3 regions of the Peribacillus sp. YIM B13477 genome follow, and region 1 is predicted to be linked to each of the others. Evidence: riboswitches for the same ligand, from Rfam matches in the RefSeq annotation. Region 1 holds a riboswitch; each other region holds the start of a gene.
The links. A riboswitch is a leader RNA that binds a small molecule or an ion and turns the genes downstream of it on or off. The one in region 1 is predicted to bind cobalamin.
Positions count from the first base shown of each region.

Region 2: linked by a shared signal. The riboswitch ahead of ACFX4H_RS16860 ((2Fe-2S) ferredoxin domain-containing protein) and the one ahead of metE (5-methyltetrahydropteroyltriglutamate--homocysteine S-methyltransferase) in region 1 are both predicted to bind cobalamin.
Region 3: linked by a shared signal. The riboswitch ahead of ACFX4H_RS19710 (ABC transporter substrate-binding protein) and the one ahead of metE (5-methyltetrahydropteroyltriglutamate--homocysteine S-methyltransferase) in region 1 are both predicted to bind cobalamin.

Region 1 covers NZ_JBHZPD010000014.1:2,764-8,253, reverse strand. Annotated here, with positions in the region: gene metE (5-methyltetrahydropteroyltriglutamate--homocysteine S-methyltransferase) at 1-2,170, opposite strand, end outside; cobalamin riboswitch at 2,317-2,508, opposite strand; gene ACFX4H_RS24430 (potassium channel family protein) at 2,745-3,164, shown strand; gene bcp (thioredoxin-dependent thiol peroxidase) at 3,227-3,697, shown strand; gene ACFX4H_RS24420 (aminopeptidase) at 3,709-4,818, shown strand; partial or broken gene ACFX4H_RS24415 (D-2-hydroxyacid dehydrogenase) at 5,049-5,490, shown strand, end outside.
Region 2 covers NZ_JBHZPD010000005.1:200,624-206,113, reverse strand. Annotated here, with positions in the region: gene ACFX4H_RS16885 (energy-coupling factor ABC transporter ATP-binding protein) at 1-588, opposite strand, end outside; gene cbiQ (cobalt ECF transporter T component CbiQ) at 607-1,383, opposite strand; gene ACFX4H_RS16875 (energy-coupling factor ABC transporter substrate-binding protein) at 1,370-1,681, opposite strand; gene ACFX4H_RS16870 (energy-coupling factor ABC transporter permease) at 1,683-2,426, opposite strand; gene ACFX4H_RS16865 (hypothetical protein) at 2,490-2,618, opposite strand; cobalamin riboswitch at 2,602-2,797, opposite strand; cobalamin riboswitch at 2,999-3,188, shown strand; gene ACFX4H_RS16860 ((2Fe-2S) ferredoxin domain-containing protein) at 3,341-3,709, shown strand; gene cobJ (precorrin-3B C(17)-methyltransferase) at 3,724-5,361, shown strand; gene ACFX4H_RS16850 (sirohydrochlorin chelatase) at 5,380-5,490, shown strand, end outside.
Region 3 covers NZ_JBHZPD010000007.1:109,890-115,379, reverse strand. Annotated here, with positions in the region: gene ACFX4H_RS19720 (heme ABC transporter ATP-binding protein) at 1-159, opposite strand, end outside; gene ACFX4H_RS19715 (FecCD family ABC transporter permease) at 165-1,220, opposite strand; gene ACFX4H_RS19710 (ABC transporter substrate-binding protein) at 1,183-2,148, opposite strand; cobalamin riboswitch at 2,327-2,501, opposite strand; gene ACFX4H_RS19705 (polysaccharide deacetylase family protein) at 2,588-3,436, opposite strand; tRNA gene ACFX4H_RS19700 (tRNA-Arg) at 3,666-3,739, shown strand; gene ACFX4H_RS19695 (hypothetical protein) at 3,916-4,089, shown strand; gene ACFX4H_RS19690 (hypothetical protein) at 4,198-4,539, opposite strand; gene ACFX4H_RS19685 (hypothetical protein) at 4,810-4,974, shown strand; gene ACFX4H_RS19680 (DNA topoisomerase III) at 5,028-5,490, opposite strand, start outside.

The DNA of each region.
Region 1 (5,490 bases):
TATCCAATACCTTGATGCCTCGTTCAATCATATCGACCATTTCTTCCACTGCCGGCACACGCGGGCTGTGAATATCATACACCCCCAGGCCAATGCCTTTTTCATATGTTTTTTCCTCGAATGCGGAAGCGAGCTCCCCATGACTGCGGGATGTTTCGATGGAAATTACATCGGCATCGAGGGAGGAGATGACATCCATGAAACTATTGAAGTCGCAATAGCACATATGCGTGTGAATTTGGGTTGTATCCTCCACGCTAGATGTGGATATCAAGAATGAATTCACTGCCCAGTTCAAATACTCGTCACGATCGCTTTTTTTCAATGGCAGACCTTCTCTAAGTGCAGGCTCATCAACCTGAATCATTTTAATTCCAGCAGATTCCAAGGCAATGACCTCTTTTTCCAAAGCGAGCGCAAGCTGATAGCAAACATCCTCCCTGGAAATATCATCACGGACGAAAGACCAGTTCAAAATCGTAACAGGACCTGTCAGCATTCCCTTCACCGTCTTCTTCGTCAGTGATTGTGCGTATACACTTTCCCTGACTGTCATCGGTTCGATGAAATGGATGTCGCCGTAGATGACTGGCGGTTTCACGCAGCGGGATCCATAGGACTGTACCCAACCCTTATCTAAAAAGACGAATCCGCCTAATTTATGGCCGAAGTATTCAACCATATCCGTCCGTTCGAATTCCCCATGAACGAGAACATCCAAACCGATTTCTTCTTGGATTTCGATCCACCTGCCGATTTCTTCGTTAACGAATGTTTCATATTGCTTGGTTGTCCATTCTCCTCTATTGAATTTCCCGCGTGCTTGTTTAACTTCAAATGTCTGCGGAAAGCTGCCGATCGTAGTCGAAGGGAGAAAAGGCAATTTGAAAAATTCCTGTTGTTTTTGGTAACGGTCTTTAAATGGAAGCTGACGGCCGGCGGTCCCGTTTTTAACCTTTTCGACATTGGATTTTACAGACCCGTGATTTCGGACATTTGAATTGGCTAACGTTTGAATCGTAAATTTATTGGCATCGACTTTTTCGGCGATCGCTTCAATGCCTTGATTATTCCCTTTGACCAAAAGTGTGATTTCCTCAAGTTTTTCATCAGCGAAAGCAAGGGCCTCTTTCACTTCTTTTGAAAGGGCGGTTTCATTACGAACGGTCACCGGGACATGAAGCAGGGAACAAGAGGGCTGTAGCCAGATTTGGTCCTCGGCTACCTGTTTCTTAAGTGTCTCGATCAATTCGATTTTTTGGGATAAATCAGATAGCCAAATGTTTTTTCCATCAATCACACCTGCTGCAAGCACTTTGTCCTTCGGGAAACCGAATGCCTCAAGGTTACTTAAATTCCTCCCTTTATCATGTACAAAATCAAGACCGATCCCTTGGACTTGTAATTCGATGACTTCTTGGTAATGTTCCACCGCATCAAAGTATGTTTGTAGCATGATGTTCAGGTTTGGTGCTGCTTCATTCAGTTTTTCATAGAGGTAAGTAACGGTTTGCATATCATCTTTGGAAATGGATGAAACAAGGGAAGGCTCGTCCATTTGAACCCACTTCACGCCTTCTTGCTCCAACTCTCGCAGGATTTGCGTGTATAGGGGAAGCAGTCTCAGGATGATGCCAGGGATTTCTTGTTTATTGAAGCCTTTTGAAAGGGAGAGGAAAGTATAAGGTCCGATCAAAACGGGCTTCGTTTCGATCCCTAGCTTTTCCTTGGCTTCCCGATATGCTGTAAGTGGTTTATTTTCTGTTAAAGTAAGCTGTGCCAGTTTTAATTCAGGGACAATATAGTGATAGTTCGTATTGAACCATTTCGTCATTTCTGAAGCGACTTCATCATTGTTTCCCCGGGCCATTGAATAATAAACGGAAAGGGGGACACTTCCGCCTTCATAAGCTGAATAACGTTCAGGAACAAGACCGAACATGACGGACATATCGAGCATTTGATCATAGTAAGTGAAGTCGTTGACTGGGATGATATCAATGCCTCGTTGCTTCTGTTTTTGTAAGTTGCCTAAACGGATGGCTTTTAGTTGTGACGTAAATTCCGCTTCATCGATTTTACCGGACCAGAAAGCTTCCAATGTACGTTTCCATTCACGATCTTCCCCGATTCGAGGGTAACCCAAACTGCTGCTCTTCAAAATTCCCATCCTCCTACATTCAATTGATCGAACAATAAAAAAAGCATTCCTAACCGTCAAAAAAGAAAGTTAGAAATGCTTAAAATAAAGAGGCATGCAAAATGCCCCTTACAATTATAAGGTCCCTAACACCTCCCTATCTCCCGTAGGTTAAAACAGTGTTGTCGAAATAGGCAGGTCTCCTGACTTAGGGAATATCATTAGCGGCTGGCCTTCCCGATCCGTTGATCAGTGGCAAATTGATTGACGCTAACATTCCCATTACAGTGGCGGGACCGTGCCGGAATTACACCGGACTTCCCTTTTAATCCTAATGAAAATTAGGAACCTATTTCCACATATGAAATTTTGCAAAACCTGCATTGTTAACTGTTTGCAGGTCAAAGATTTATAAAATAAAAACTATTATAAAAATTTAGGCAATCTTAACATATCCGACCAAAAGGGTCAACATGGAAAAAGAATTAGGGAAAGTTTCCGTTTAATGCGTTTGTCGGTGATAAGGCTGATTCCTAAAAAGAATATATTGTTTGGACAGGGAGTATGTATAGAGGAAGTGGCGTTTTGAAATGGGGCGTGGGGGATGACTTTCTACATCTTGATTGCAGGGATCATTTTTTGCATGGTGATGAGCATTCGTACGTTATTTCTTGTTGAGTCGGGAGGAAAGAAGTTTTCTCTTGAGGATATGCTGTGGCTTGGCAATTTATATGCGACGATATTAGTTGGATTTGCACTGATATATTTATTATACGAGCTTCAGAATCATTCGGTGATTCTTGATATGGGCAATCGGTTGGATGGGACTTTCTATGAACAATTGAAGACTTCTTTTTATTTTAGTGCGATGACGATGTTTTCTGTAGGGTATGGAGATATAGCCCCGATTGGCATGGGCAGGATGATAGCTACCATTCAGGCCTTCATTGGGTATACACTGCCGGCAGCGTTCGTGATTCGGACGGTGATCGATCTGGAGCAGAAAGATAGGAAGGATAAATGAAAGTTGTGTTTCTTTCGATTATTGGGTACTCTTACCATAATGAAAGAAATGGAGGGTTCAATATGACTGTTAAAATTGGAGAAAAAGCACCTGATTTCAAACTCCCTGCAAACAATGGTGAAATGGTTTCCCTATCGGATTTTAAGGGGAAAAACATTGTTTTATATTTTTACCCAAAAGACATGACGCCAGGTTGCACGACGGAGGCCTGTGATTTCCGGGACCATAATGAGCAATTCGAGGAACTGAACGCGGTCATCCTTGGTATCAGCCCAGATCCAGCGGCACGTCATGAAAAATTCATCGAAAAACATGGACTGCCTTTTCTGCTGCTGGCTGACGAAAATCATGAAGCGGCTGAATCATTTGATGTTTGGCAATTGAAAAAGAACTTCGGCAAGGAGTATATGGGCATTGAACGTTCAACTTTCCTCATTGATAAGGCTGGAAATGTAGTCAAAGAATGGCGTAAAGTAAAGGTTAAAGGCCACGTCGAAGAAGCGCTTGAAACTCTTCGCGAACTCGAAAAATAAGGGATAGGCAGATGAGGGATGAGAGGATAACGAAGCTTGCAGCCAGGCTGATTCATCATTCGATACAATTACAGCCTAAAGAGAGAATCCTCATACGGGGGCATATCAACACAAAACCATTATTGAAAGAGTTGATTGATGAAATATACAGAGTGGGTGCTTATCCATATGTGGAACTCGAGGACGATGAGATAAGCCGCCACCTGTTACTAGGGAATGTGAAGGAGCAGCTTGACACAGCTTCACAATGGGCCTTGAAGAAATATACGGATATCGATGCGGTCATCATCATCACTGGGGAAGAAAACAATGCCGAAATGACTGATGTTCCCATCGAGAGGCACCGTCTTCAAGGGGAGGCCATGAATTCCCCTACACTTTTTTATGTAAACAACCGACGTTGGGTCTTACTTAATTATCCCACCAAGGCATCAGCGCAAAAAGCCGGCATGACCTTCAATAGGTACGAAGACTTTCTTTTGAACGTATGCACAATGGATTACGGAAAAATGGAGGCGGCTTTGAAGCCGTTAAAACAATTGATGCAACGTACTGACAAAGTCAGGATCGTTTCACCAAGGACAGATTTGACCTTTTCCATCAAAGGCATGCCGGCCGTCATATGTGCCGGAAAAAACAATTTACCGGATGGGGAAGTATTTACGGCACCCATAAAAGATAGTCTCAATGGAAGGATATCCTTCAACACACCCACAACCTATGAAGGAATCACCTTTAGTGACATAGAATTAAACTTGAAAAAGGGGAAAATCATTAAAGCGACTTCCAATCGTGACCCTGAAATGAACCAAATTCTGAATATTGATGAAGGGTCCCGGTTTATAGGGGAGTTCGCTATTGGAATCAATCCATACATATTGGAACCTATGGACGATATTTTGTTGGATGAGAAAATAAGCGGGAGCCTGCACTTGGCTCTTGGACTTGCCTATGATGAAGCGGATAATGGAAACAGGTCATCGATACATTGGGATATGGTCTTGATCCAGCGTCCGGAATATGGGGGCGGTGACATCTATTTCGACGACGTCCTGATCAGAAGGGATGGCTTTTTTGTTTTGCCGGAATTACATGCATTAAACCCAAATTCTTTAAAATAAAGCCTTTTTTAATAAGGATGAGGCTTTTGTCCAACTCAAAAAGGGGACACCAGAATATGCTTTATTAAGGGAATACCTCCTCAGAGAAAGTTGCGCGGGACACATAGAGCCCGTGTTTTTTTATGTTAATTAAAAGGGGGAGATATACATGTTAGTACTTTCGACTGTCATTCCGAATGAAGGTATCCAAACGGAAATGATGAAAGCTTTTCCTGATTTGAACTTCATTTATCAAAAAGGATGGGCCGCTTCGTGAAGCGGAAATCTTAATTACATATGGTGAAGATTTAACTGAAGAAATCATTGAGAAAGCAGCGAACTTGAAATGGATCATGGTCATGAGTGCAGGGATGGAAATAATGCCATTTAAAGCCATCGAGGAACGAGGCATAATGGTGACCAACGCAAGAGGCATTCATAAAATCCCGATGGCCGAGTATACGATAGGGATGCTTTTGCAATATGAAAAGAAATTGAAGCTGCTTATGAAGAATGAAAAGGAAGAATTGTGGGATAGAAAGATTGAAGTAGGGGAATTGAATGGCAAGACCATGCTCGTAATGGGCGTGGGTGCAATTGGAGGGGAAGTGGCTTGTCTTGGGAAAGCCTTTGGGATGAAGACGATAGGAATGAACCGGAGCGGGAAAATGGTGCAATCCATCGATCACCTTT
Region 2 (5,490 bases), on a different contig from region 1:
GAGGATTATCGTTTTGTCAGGGTGGTGGATACTGTCCAGCAGATTCATGATCTGTCTTGAGAAATAAGGATCCAATCCAGCGGTAGGCTCGTCAAGGAGCCAGACATCGGGCTCCATGGCAAGTACCCCTGCGATGGCGACCCGTTTTTTTTGCCCAAGGCTCAAAAAATGGGTAGGTCTATCTTTTAGTTCGGTTACTTCCGTTTCAGCCATTGCCCAATTTACTTTCTCCTGGACTGCATTTCTATCCCATCCTAAATTCATTGGTCCAAACGATATATCCTGTTGTACATTAGCGGAAAAGAGCTGAGAGTCGGGATCTTGAAAAACGATACCGACTTGCTTTCGTAATGATAATAATGCTTTCCGGTCATATTTCATTTTCTTGCCCTTAAATCTGATCTTTCCTGCAGTAGGTTGTAATAGACCATTTAAATGGAGGAATAAAGTCGATTTGCCAGCACCATTATTGCCTAATAATGCAATTTTTTTACCTTGTTGGATCGTTAGCGAAAGTCCTTTTAAAGCGAAGGTTCCATCTGCGAATTGATGGGTGAGGCCTTCTATATGAAAAATATGCTCGTCCATTGTTGGGTTGCCTCCAATTTACAAATATCCATTAATTAGGATTAAGCTTCCTAGTATGACAATCGCGATCAGCCAATTGCGTGAGGAATAGGTGTAAGTATCCTCGATATAGGAAAGGTTCTCCTGATAGCCTCTTGCGTTCATGGCCATCGTCAACTGTCCAGAGCGCTGCAATACTCCTAAAAATAATGATGAAATTAGTAATCCGAGAGATCGAATGCCTTTCCTAAACGAACCATACCCCAGCCGTGAAGCTTGTGATTGGTGAATGGCCAAAGCCGTATCTAAAAAAATAAAGATGAATCGATAGGTCAATTCTATTAAATCGACCAATAACGAAGGCACTTTAAGTTTTCGCAGCACGGATAGGATGACGGTAATGGGTGTAGTTAAGGTAAGGAAATATAAACAGCTGATGCTGCAGAATACGACAGTGATCAAATTTGCCACCGTACCAAAGCTGTCATCGCTGATGAATATTTGCCAATTCCCGATCTTCCAAGACCACCATGTATTCGAAATCGAAGTGAATTTACTAGTGAAAGAAAAAAGGATGGTAATGGTTCCTGATAGTATAAAAAATCCCGGTAATAGAAGTAATTTAAGATAATAAGAAAGCGGGATTTTTGCCGCGAAAATGATTAAAGCGCTCATCACCGTAAAAGTGATGAGCGAAACGGCCATATCCCTTACCGTTAACGAAAACAGCAAAAGAGAGAGTGCAAAAACCATCTTTTCCAACGGATGTACATCCTTCAGCCCATTGAAATAGGCATATTTATCAATGAGTAACATGCTTCGATTTTTCGGCCAATTCTTGTTTGGTTTGCTTATTCCTTTGTCTCATCACACCAATGAAGTATCCAATGAAACCGGCTCCGATTGCAGCTTGAAGCGCAAATAATAAACTTTCGGTTTCTGCACCTGGCGGCTCCCAAATACTGTTGAACCATGGCTTGTATTCCGGATGGATCTTAGTGATGGCTTCCTCAGCTTCGCCGTCGGCACCGCCAAATTCCGTTCCTTGTTGGGTGATTAACGGTAAGGTTGCAAGAATGACAACCAGGAAAAGCAGCAGTAAACTTTTTTTCATTTTAACGGGCCTCCTTAGATAAAACTCGTAGCAATTTCAATTCGCCTAGATTGTATTTTTTCAAGAAATTCATTACGACGACTGTCAATAACCCCTCACTGATGGCCAAGGGAATTTGGGTCAGGGCAAAAATTCCTGCAAATTTACTGAAAGAGGCCATGAATCCTCCTACCTCGGAAGGGAAAGCAAGAGCAAGTTGAACAGAAGTTACCACATAGGTGCCCAAATCCCCAAAAGCAGCTGCCAAGAATACGGCAAGTGAAAAAGACCATCCCAATTTAGTTGCGCCCTTGAAGACAAAGTAAGCAATGAAGGGTCCGCAAACGGCCATGGAGAATGCATTGGCCCCTAATGTCGTCAATCCTCCGTGTGCCAGTAAAACAGCTTGAAATAACAGAACGATGGAGCCGACCACACTCATGGCCAACGGTCCGAATAGTATGGAACCTAAACCAACTCCGGTAGGGTGCGAAGAACTTCCCGTAACGGAAGGAATCTTTAGGGCCGATAATATAAATACAAATGCGCCCGATAGGCCAAGTATCATTTTTGTTTCTGGGTTTTCCCTTACTTTGGACCTAATGGACCGGTAACCCAAGATTAAAAATGGAAGCGTCACGGCCCACCAGAATATAGCCCATTCTATGGGTAAAAAGCCCTCCATGATATGCATGGCCAATGCCCGTTTCGGGACAAAAAGCAGTAAAATGACAAAATAAATAATTTTCCAATTGGTTCTTTTCATTCTTTCTCCTTTCAACACTTTTAATTGTTCTGATCAATCTTGAGAAGAAAAGCGGCGCCCAAACTAAAAAGCACTTCTCTCAAAGGAAAGAAGTGCGTAATGAACAGGAATTTTGCAGCATGAACCAACCATGGGCCATTTTGCCTGATCCGCACGCCCATCCTCGTAGGCTGAAACAGTTTCACGCTTCATGGCAGGTCTCCTGGCTTTGGTTCATCATCCCATTACATCCTTCCCATCTCATTTGACAGTGGATTAAAGTTAACGTAATGGAACTTCCCTTTACAGTGGCGGGACCGCTCCGGATTTTCACCGGCTTCCCTTTTAAGCTGAATTCCGAGAAATTCAACACCATGAAACTTATGTAATTATTTAGAAAATTCTCGTATAGTGTACCATAAAGAAATAATTCCAGCTACACTATCTTTTTTTGGAGGCCGAAATTTGTTGCGAGGAAAGGATTGTAACTGGTTTTACACGTTTAAACTTTTCTAAACAGTCGGAATAAACTATTGAATTTTGACAAAGTTGTTATATGATAGATTAAGTTAGTTGGAAATGTATAATAAAACCAAATATTTCATTTTAAAAGTGCCCTTGTGTGAATAAGCAAGGGATAATAGGGAAATCGGTGAAAATCCGATGCAGCCCCCGCTACTGTAATCGCTGATGAAATTGTCGATAGCCACTGGCATTATGCCGGGAAGGGACAAAGTAAAATGAAGCGTAAGCCAGGAAACCTGCTTTTAAAATTGCATGATACTTTTCGGAGGGAAAGGTAGAAGGACTATGACGATTTTGGGAGGATTTGGCATGCTTGCCTTTGGCTCCTCATTCATATAGTTTTTCTAAAACCTTGACTCTTATGTTAAGGTTTTTTATTTTGCCTTTTCCCTGAACTCAGGAGGAAGAAGATGACTACTTGGAACTTGACGGGTACAAATACGCATCTGTTGATTTGTAATGGGAGCAGCTGCATGAAAAAGGGCGGGGAAGAAGTAACCCAAGCGATTCGCGATGAAATTGCTTCAAAAGGGCTGGATCTGAAAATCCATACAACGAGGACACGCTGTAACGGAAGATGTAAGGATGCCTGCGTTGTGATTGCCTATCCCCAAGGAAACTGGTATCGAGTGGAAACGCCTGATTTCGGTCGGCAGATCGTCAGTAATATCGATGAGGGTGAGTTTGTTCCACAGATGATCTATCAGTACAATGACGGGGAAATGACCCCTAATCCGGATTTTCCTGCTCATACGGGTATTTCAAAGAACAAAGCGTAAAAGGAGATGTCTTAATGAGTACAAACGGTAAATTATTCGTCGTGGGGTTTGGGCCCGGGAATTTTGAACACATTACCAAACGTGCCGTCGAAGCCCTTCAAGAAAGTGACTACATCATTGGTTATAAAACTTATGTTGAACTCATTCAGGGACTGCTAACAGATCAAACGATCATTAGTACGGGGATGACTGAAGAGGTATCACGTGCACAGGAAGCAGTGAAACAAGCGGAGCTGGGAAAGAAAGTGGCGGTGATTTCCAGTGGGGATGCCGGAGTTTACGGAATGGCAGGGTTGGTTTATGAAGTATTGATTGAAAAAGGCTGGAAAGAAGAAACTGGAGTGGGCATTGAAGTCATTCCTGGCATCTCAGCAATCAACTCATGTGCGTCTTTACTTGGGGCGCCCGTCATGCACGATTCGTGTACGATCAGCCTCAGTGATCATTTAACTCCTTGGGAACTGATCGCTAAAAGGGTTGAAGCAGCTGCAATGGCAGACTTTGTCATTGCACTTTATAATCCGCGCAGCGGCAGGCGGACCCGGCAAATTGTTGAAACACAGAAGATTCTCCTTCGCTACCGCTCGCCGGATACACCTGTCGGGTTGGTGAAAAGTGCTTATCGCGATAGGCAGGATATTGTCATAACCAATTTGCAGGATATGTTGAATCACGATATTGGAATGTTGACAACCGTCATTATCGGTAATTCATCCACCTTTTTATATGATGACAAAATCATCACACCAAGAGGCTATCAGAGAAAATATACGCTGAATTCGGAAAAGCAAACATTGAAGCCGCATCAGCGACTGCAAAAAGAAGCGGAACCGTGGGCATTAGATCAAGAAGCCTTAACCGAGTCCGCTGGAGGAGTTGGATTACTTACAAAAGCACCAGAAAAGAAGCCAGCTTCCTTTGAAATGGCAATGGAGGCTCTGTCAAGAGTCAAGGGTCAAGCCGTTAAGCAATCCATTCAGACGATTGTTCAGCAAAAAATGGAGTCGGTATTTGAACTTGCCGTTAGTCCAGGTGTGGCGAATAAACAATTCACTCCCAAACAAATGATGACACTTGCGGAAGTTGTCGGGGAAAAGGGAACGATGGAATATACACCAAATCATAAAATCGTCTTAAAGATCCCGACAATGGATCCGGAAGTCATTACAGGGAAATTGCAATCAGCTAACTTTCTTTTGTCGCCGATTGGGGATGTACTGACATTAAAAGCCTGTGATTTCTGTGATGGTGAAAAAGCGGAATCCATTCCTTATGCGGACGAAATACACCGGGTGCTTGGCGGAATGAGCATGCCCAAGGAACTGAACATCGGTTTTAATGGGTGTGGGATGGCTTGTTATAGTGCTGTGATGGATGATATCGGGATTGTCTTCCGAAAAGGGAAGTTCGACTTATTTCTTGGAGCTAAACCGGTTGGAAGAACAGCCCATCCGGGTCAGCCGGTAGCGGAAGGCATTGAACCGGAACAGCTTGTAGAACTGATCACGGACATTGTCGGCGAGTATAAGCAAAATGCCCATCCAAATGAGCGGCTTTTTAAATACTTCAAACGTTCGAAAAAGATACAGAATTTTTCTTATCAGGACATCGCTCCCAAAATAAACATAGAGCCTGCGCCTTGTGAAGACTAATCAAGAGGGGGAAAGTAAATGAAAGCAGTTTTGTTCGTAGGACACGGAAGCCGGTTGGCTTCGGGAAATGAAGAAGTCCGTCATTTTATTGAAAATATGATTCCGGCAATGGACGGGCGTTTCCTAGTG
Region 3 (5,490 bases), on a different contig from region 1:
ATAATCGAGCACCCCGCTAAGCATACTTAAAAGCGTCGTTTTCCCGCTGCCATTAGGACCAAGAATCCCGAATAATTCCCCCTTATGTACATCAAAAGAGACAGAGTCCAATACAGCTTTGTTGTGATACCCACCTGTTAACCCTTTTACTTCAAGCATCCGTTTTACCCTTCTCTCCGTCTCTTTAATAAAATCAGCGCAAATGCAGGTGCCCCGATAAGTGAGGTGATCACCCCGATCGGCAGTTCCGATGGGGCAATGATCGTTCGTGCTACAAAATCGGCCAATATCAAGAATCCGCCTCCTATCAACAATGACAACGGAAGCAAATGTTTATGGTCAGGCCCCCAAATCTTACGGACAAAATGAGGAATGACCAATCCTACAAAACCAATCGCCCCTGAAACGGCAACGGCTGCCCCTGTCAATGTCGAACCGGCTATCAAGATCCACATTTTCCGCCGCTTGACATTCACACCTAAATGTTTTGCCCGGTCTTCCCCGAAAGTCATCGCATTCAATTCTTTTGTATTCATGATCAAGGTCAACGAACCTATGATAAAAAACGGCATAATGATTACGATATAATTCCAGCCGCGCATTGAAACGCTTCCCATCAGCCAGCCGATGATTTGTCTTAATTCATCACCTGTCAGCGCAATCATCAATGAAATGAAGGCACTTAAAAACGAGCTGAAAATGATTCCCGTTAAAATGATCGTTTCCACTTTCATCGATCGATCCATTTTTTTTGCAAAAGTCAGTACGCAGAGCATCGTGAGCACTGAACATAAGATACTCAATGCCGGAAGGGTATATAAACCGATGAATGGCAGTGATATATTCAAGAATATTGTCAAAACGGCCCCGACCGATGCTCCTGATGAAATACCTAATGTGTAAGGATCAGCGAGCGGGTTCCGGAGCAGTCCCTGAAAAGCCGCACCCGCAATCGCAAGTGATGCCCCAACCAAACCAGCGAGCAGCACCCGCGGCAAGCGGATGTTCATCACGATATTCGTTAGCATCACATCCGGATCGGCAGAAATCGGCAAGTGGAAAATCTCCTTGCCGATTATTTGTATAAGTACGGGAATCGGAACTGGCACCGAACCAAAGGAAATGCCTATCGTCATTGCGAATAACAAAATCAACAACGCAATCAAATAAGCAAACGCCCATTTAGTTGTCAAATTGGTTCGGATAGACTGCTTTGGCAAGTTCCTCTACTCCTTCTATTAAGCGTGGACCGGAACGGGTCACCAAGTCAGAATGGACATCAAAGACTTGGCCATTCTTAACAGCATTTACGTCTTGCCATCCTTTTCGGGCCGTCACTTCACTTACTGCATCTTTCGTATAATAACCATACGTTGTAATGATGACATCAGGATTTGCAGCAATCATCGACTCTTCATCAATTTTTGCCCAACCGTCCAATTCAGCAGCCGCATTATCCGCTGAAATAATCTGAAGCATCTCATTCATGAACGTATTTTTTCCAGGTGTGTATATTTCCGGTGAAGGCGAAACTTCCACTAAAACGGTCTTCCTATCCTCTTTCTTTACGGATTTGGCTTTTTCCTGGATATCCTTGAGCTTCGTTTTCATATCCGCAACGATTTCGTTTGCCTTATCATGTTCTCCCGTTGCCTTTCCAATCATATCAATAGATTCATAGACTTGGTCAAAGCTTTGTGCATCATTGACTACGAGCACATCTATTCCAGCATCCTTAAGCTGCTGCAAACCCTCATTTGAATTATGGGCACTTGATGCATGCGCAAGAACAAGGTCAGGCTTCATGGAGACAATCAGCTCCGTGTTCATTTCCATTCCGCCAACTTTTTCAATTTCTTTCGTCTCTTCCGGGTAATTATCATTGTCGGAAACACCAACGACCTTTTTACCCAAACCAAGTGCAAAGACCACTTCCGTATTGCTTGGTATCAACGAAACGATTTTCTTCGGTTCTTTTTCTATCGTAACTTTTTCCCCGCTTGCATCTTTAATCGTAATCGGGAAAGCTTCGTGTTGAGCATGATTCGTTTGCTCCTTTTCTTTTCCTTCATCAGCAGCACCACCGCAGCCTACCATCATGCCTGCAGTAAGCAACATCAACAATATCAGACCAAAAATCTTCTTCATTTTCATTCCCCACAATCTTTTTATTTAATTTCTTCATACCTAACAGAGAAAACCAATACCGGAAGATACCCCTAAAACAAAAAGCATCTCCCGTTAAACGGAAGATGCTTGCATGGCAACAATATCAATACGGACTCTTTCTTAGGGTCTGCCACACACCTTCCCATCCGCGTAGGTTACAGGTGTACGAATTCTGGCAGGTCTCCTGGCTCATGGTCATCGTCAACGGCACCTTCCCATATCTCATACAGTGGTACACAGCCGTCAGCTCCCATATACAGTGGCGGGACCGCGTTGGCATTTCACCAACTTCCCTTTTAAGTCATTAAGACACCAAATCGTTCATATGTATATAATTTTCACTGCCTTCATTATACACCATGTAAGAATCGATTATTATATGATTTTTCTGAACAAGTGCGAAATGACCCTTCCACCTTCAATGCTTTGAAGCATTTTCAATCAGCGACGCAAACCCATTGATCGATAACCCTGGTGAAATCCGAACTCGATGCAGAGCATGCATCCCTTGGTCGCTTGAAGCTCCCCCAGGTTCGGTAGTGACTGCCATCTTATATCCAGCTTCTTCTGACAACCTGAGACTCTCTTCGTTATACCGGCCAACCGGATAGGAAAGCACTGTCGTGTCCTGGTCGAGGATATGGTCGAACAGCACCTTCGACTGAACCATTTCGGCTTCTTGCTGCTCTGCGGTCATGCGGTTCAGCTCCAAATGGCTGATGGTATGGCTTTCAATTGAAATCCCATCCCTGCTCATCTCCAACATTTGATTTTCAGTCAGGTGATGACCTTTATCAATGGACTTCCCGATCATGAAGACAGTTGCTTTCATATCATGTTCTTTTAATATCGGGAAGGCCTCCGTGTAGTTATCAGTATAGCCATCATCAAAAGTAATCCAGACGCACTTCTCACTTGGCATCCGATTCTCGGTTAACACGAGGAATGCTTCTTCAGGGGATAATGTATAGTAACCATTCTCCCGAAGCCAAGCCATCTGTGATCGGAATTCCTCCCTTGGAACCCGAAGGCCATTCCCTTCAGAAATGCTGTGATACATCAATATCGGAAGCTGGACCGGGGACTCGGCCTTCATCCAGCCTCCCGTATCGATTTGCCCCTCCGAATCCTGCCCGGTCCCATTCTCAGCCGCTTCGGCCACTTCAATGTCATCTTCCGTAATCGGTGCAGCCGTCTTTGTGGCTATCCCCTCTAAAATCCCTTGTGAGCATCCAGGTAAAATCAAAACCCCCAGCAATGCCGCCATCCTTAAAACTCTATATTTTTTCACTATCATTCTCCTGATTTTTTTATAGTATAATAGTACCAGGAAACCAGTGAACAATAAAGTATTCCATTTAATGAAAAAAGGGGAAAAACGAAAGCTTAGCGACACGCTAAACATTCATGAGGATTTTTTTTCATAAGTATGTGCTATTAGCTTGAAAAGTTTGCCTATAAGAAATATAATAAATAAGTCGTCGACTTTAATATATGTCCCAGTAGCTCAGCAGGATAGAGCGACAGCCTCCTAAGCTGTAGGTCGTAGGTTCGATTCCTATCTGGGACGCTAAAGTTTATAAGCCCTGTTATAATGCGGTTTCTCCGTGTTGTAGCAGGGTTTTTTTCTGTTGGTATGACCGTAAAAGCCGGAAATTGCATGTAGGATAAAAGCATTTCTGTACGTAGGAAACAGTGATATTCCATATCACTATTATTTTTCTATGTTTGGAGGTGCTTTTTTTCATGAAAAAACACGTTATTAAACAGCGTGGAACAGCGTTAAAGGAACGGAAATTGACCAGTAAGACTACGGAAAGTTTCACGATTGAATACACACTGCATGAAGCCTTAGATATTTTTCTACGTGCAAAAGTTGCTGAAGGTGTCCGACAGCGAACATTAGGCGAATATGTGTGAAGTGAAAAGGATATTTTCGAAAATTCTTGTTGGACTATAGTAAAAGGGGTTTATCAGTGATACAGACTGATAAACCCCTAAATTCATTTTATTGAAAATTAATCACTTCTATTTCTTTAATGTTAAAGAGCGTTTCCACGAACCATTCCATTTAAATCCAATAGGGTGTCCTGCAATTATAACACCTAGCACATAAACCCCATCAACAGTTATGTTAGCAGTATCTTTTGTACTGTTCTTTTTACTGAAGGATGCCTTCCCGCCTTTATGTAACCAGTCAACTTCCAAATTAATTCCAGTTAAGTAAGAATCGTAATTAGAAACCGATACAAACTGAGGTTTTTTATTAACCAATTTATATTTGTATTTTATTCGATTATTCTTGTATGAACCTAGTATGATTTTCCCATTTTGAACCACTCTTTGTAGTAGCAAAAGTTTGCATTCCACCGGAGTTTTCTTCATCTTCAGAAACTGAAATTTCTTCATTTTTTAAAATATATGTTTTAACCTGTCCCATCCGGGTATACAAATACTGTAAGACATTCTCACCAAAGGAGATGATAGTGCATGATGAGTACAATCAGAAGCCAATGGAACAAAGAGAATGACGCAGCGGTGTTTAGTCCCGGTGATCAGCGTTAGAGTCAATTGAAGAGTTGGATGATAATCAAACATGGGAATTACTAGTCTTCTCATCCAAAGGAGGAAGATACGATCATGAGTATTTACAGCCTATGGAATCCAGAGAATGATGAAGCAATTTTCAGTCCAGGTGATCAGAAGCCATTCAGTACGCTCATACGAGTAGATTCGGATAAACACACACACACTGACAAAACACTTGAATATGAATTACATGGCACCGTACTGAATGAAATTTAGTCGAAGCAGGAATATACCGAAAAAGGATGGAGCGATGCTCCATCCTTTTCCTTTTATTTATCGAATTTCAGTTTCGCCAAGGCATCTGCCAATGCAGTATTGATCGGCTCTTCTTTATTTTGCTTTTTCATATAATTGGATACTTCATTTTTGGATACTTTTTGATTTTTATTTTGCCCTCTTCGTTTATTGTAAGAAGATAGTTTTTCGTGAAAACCGCATTTACAGGTGAATGTCTGTGCTTCTCCTTGACCGCGCATTTCCATCTTTTTATGGCATTGCGGGCATCTGGCATTTGTTACACGTGAAACACTTTTTTTGTGGCCGCAATCACGATCTTGACAGACAAGCATTTTTCCCTTTTTACCATTCACTTCCAGCATCAGCTTACCGCAATCAGGACATTTCGTTCCTGACACGTTATCATGCTTGAATTTTTGATCACTATTTTTGATTTCATGGACGATATTTTTGGCGTAGGCGCGCATATCACCGATGAAAGCCTGTTTTGGCAGC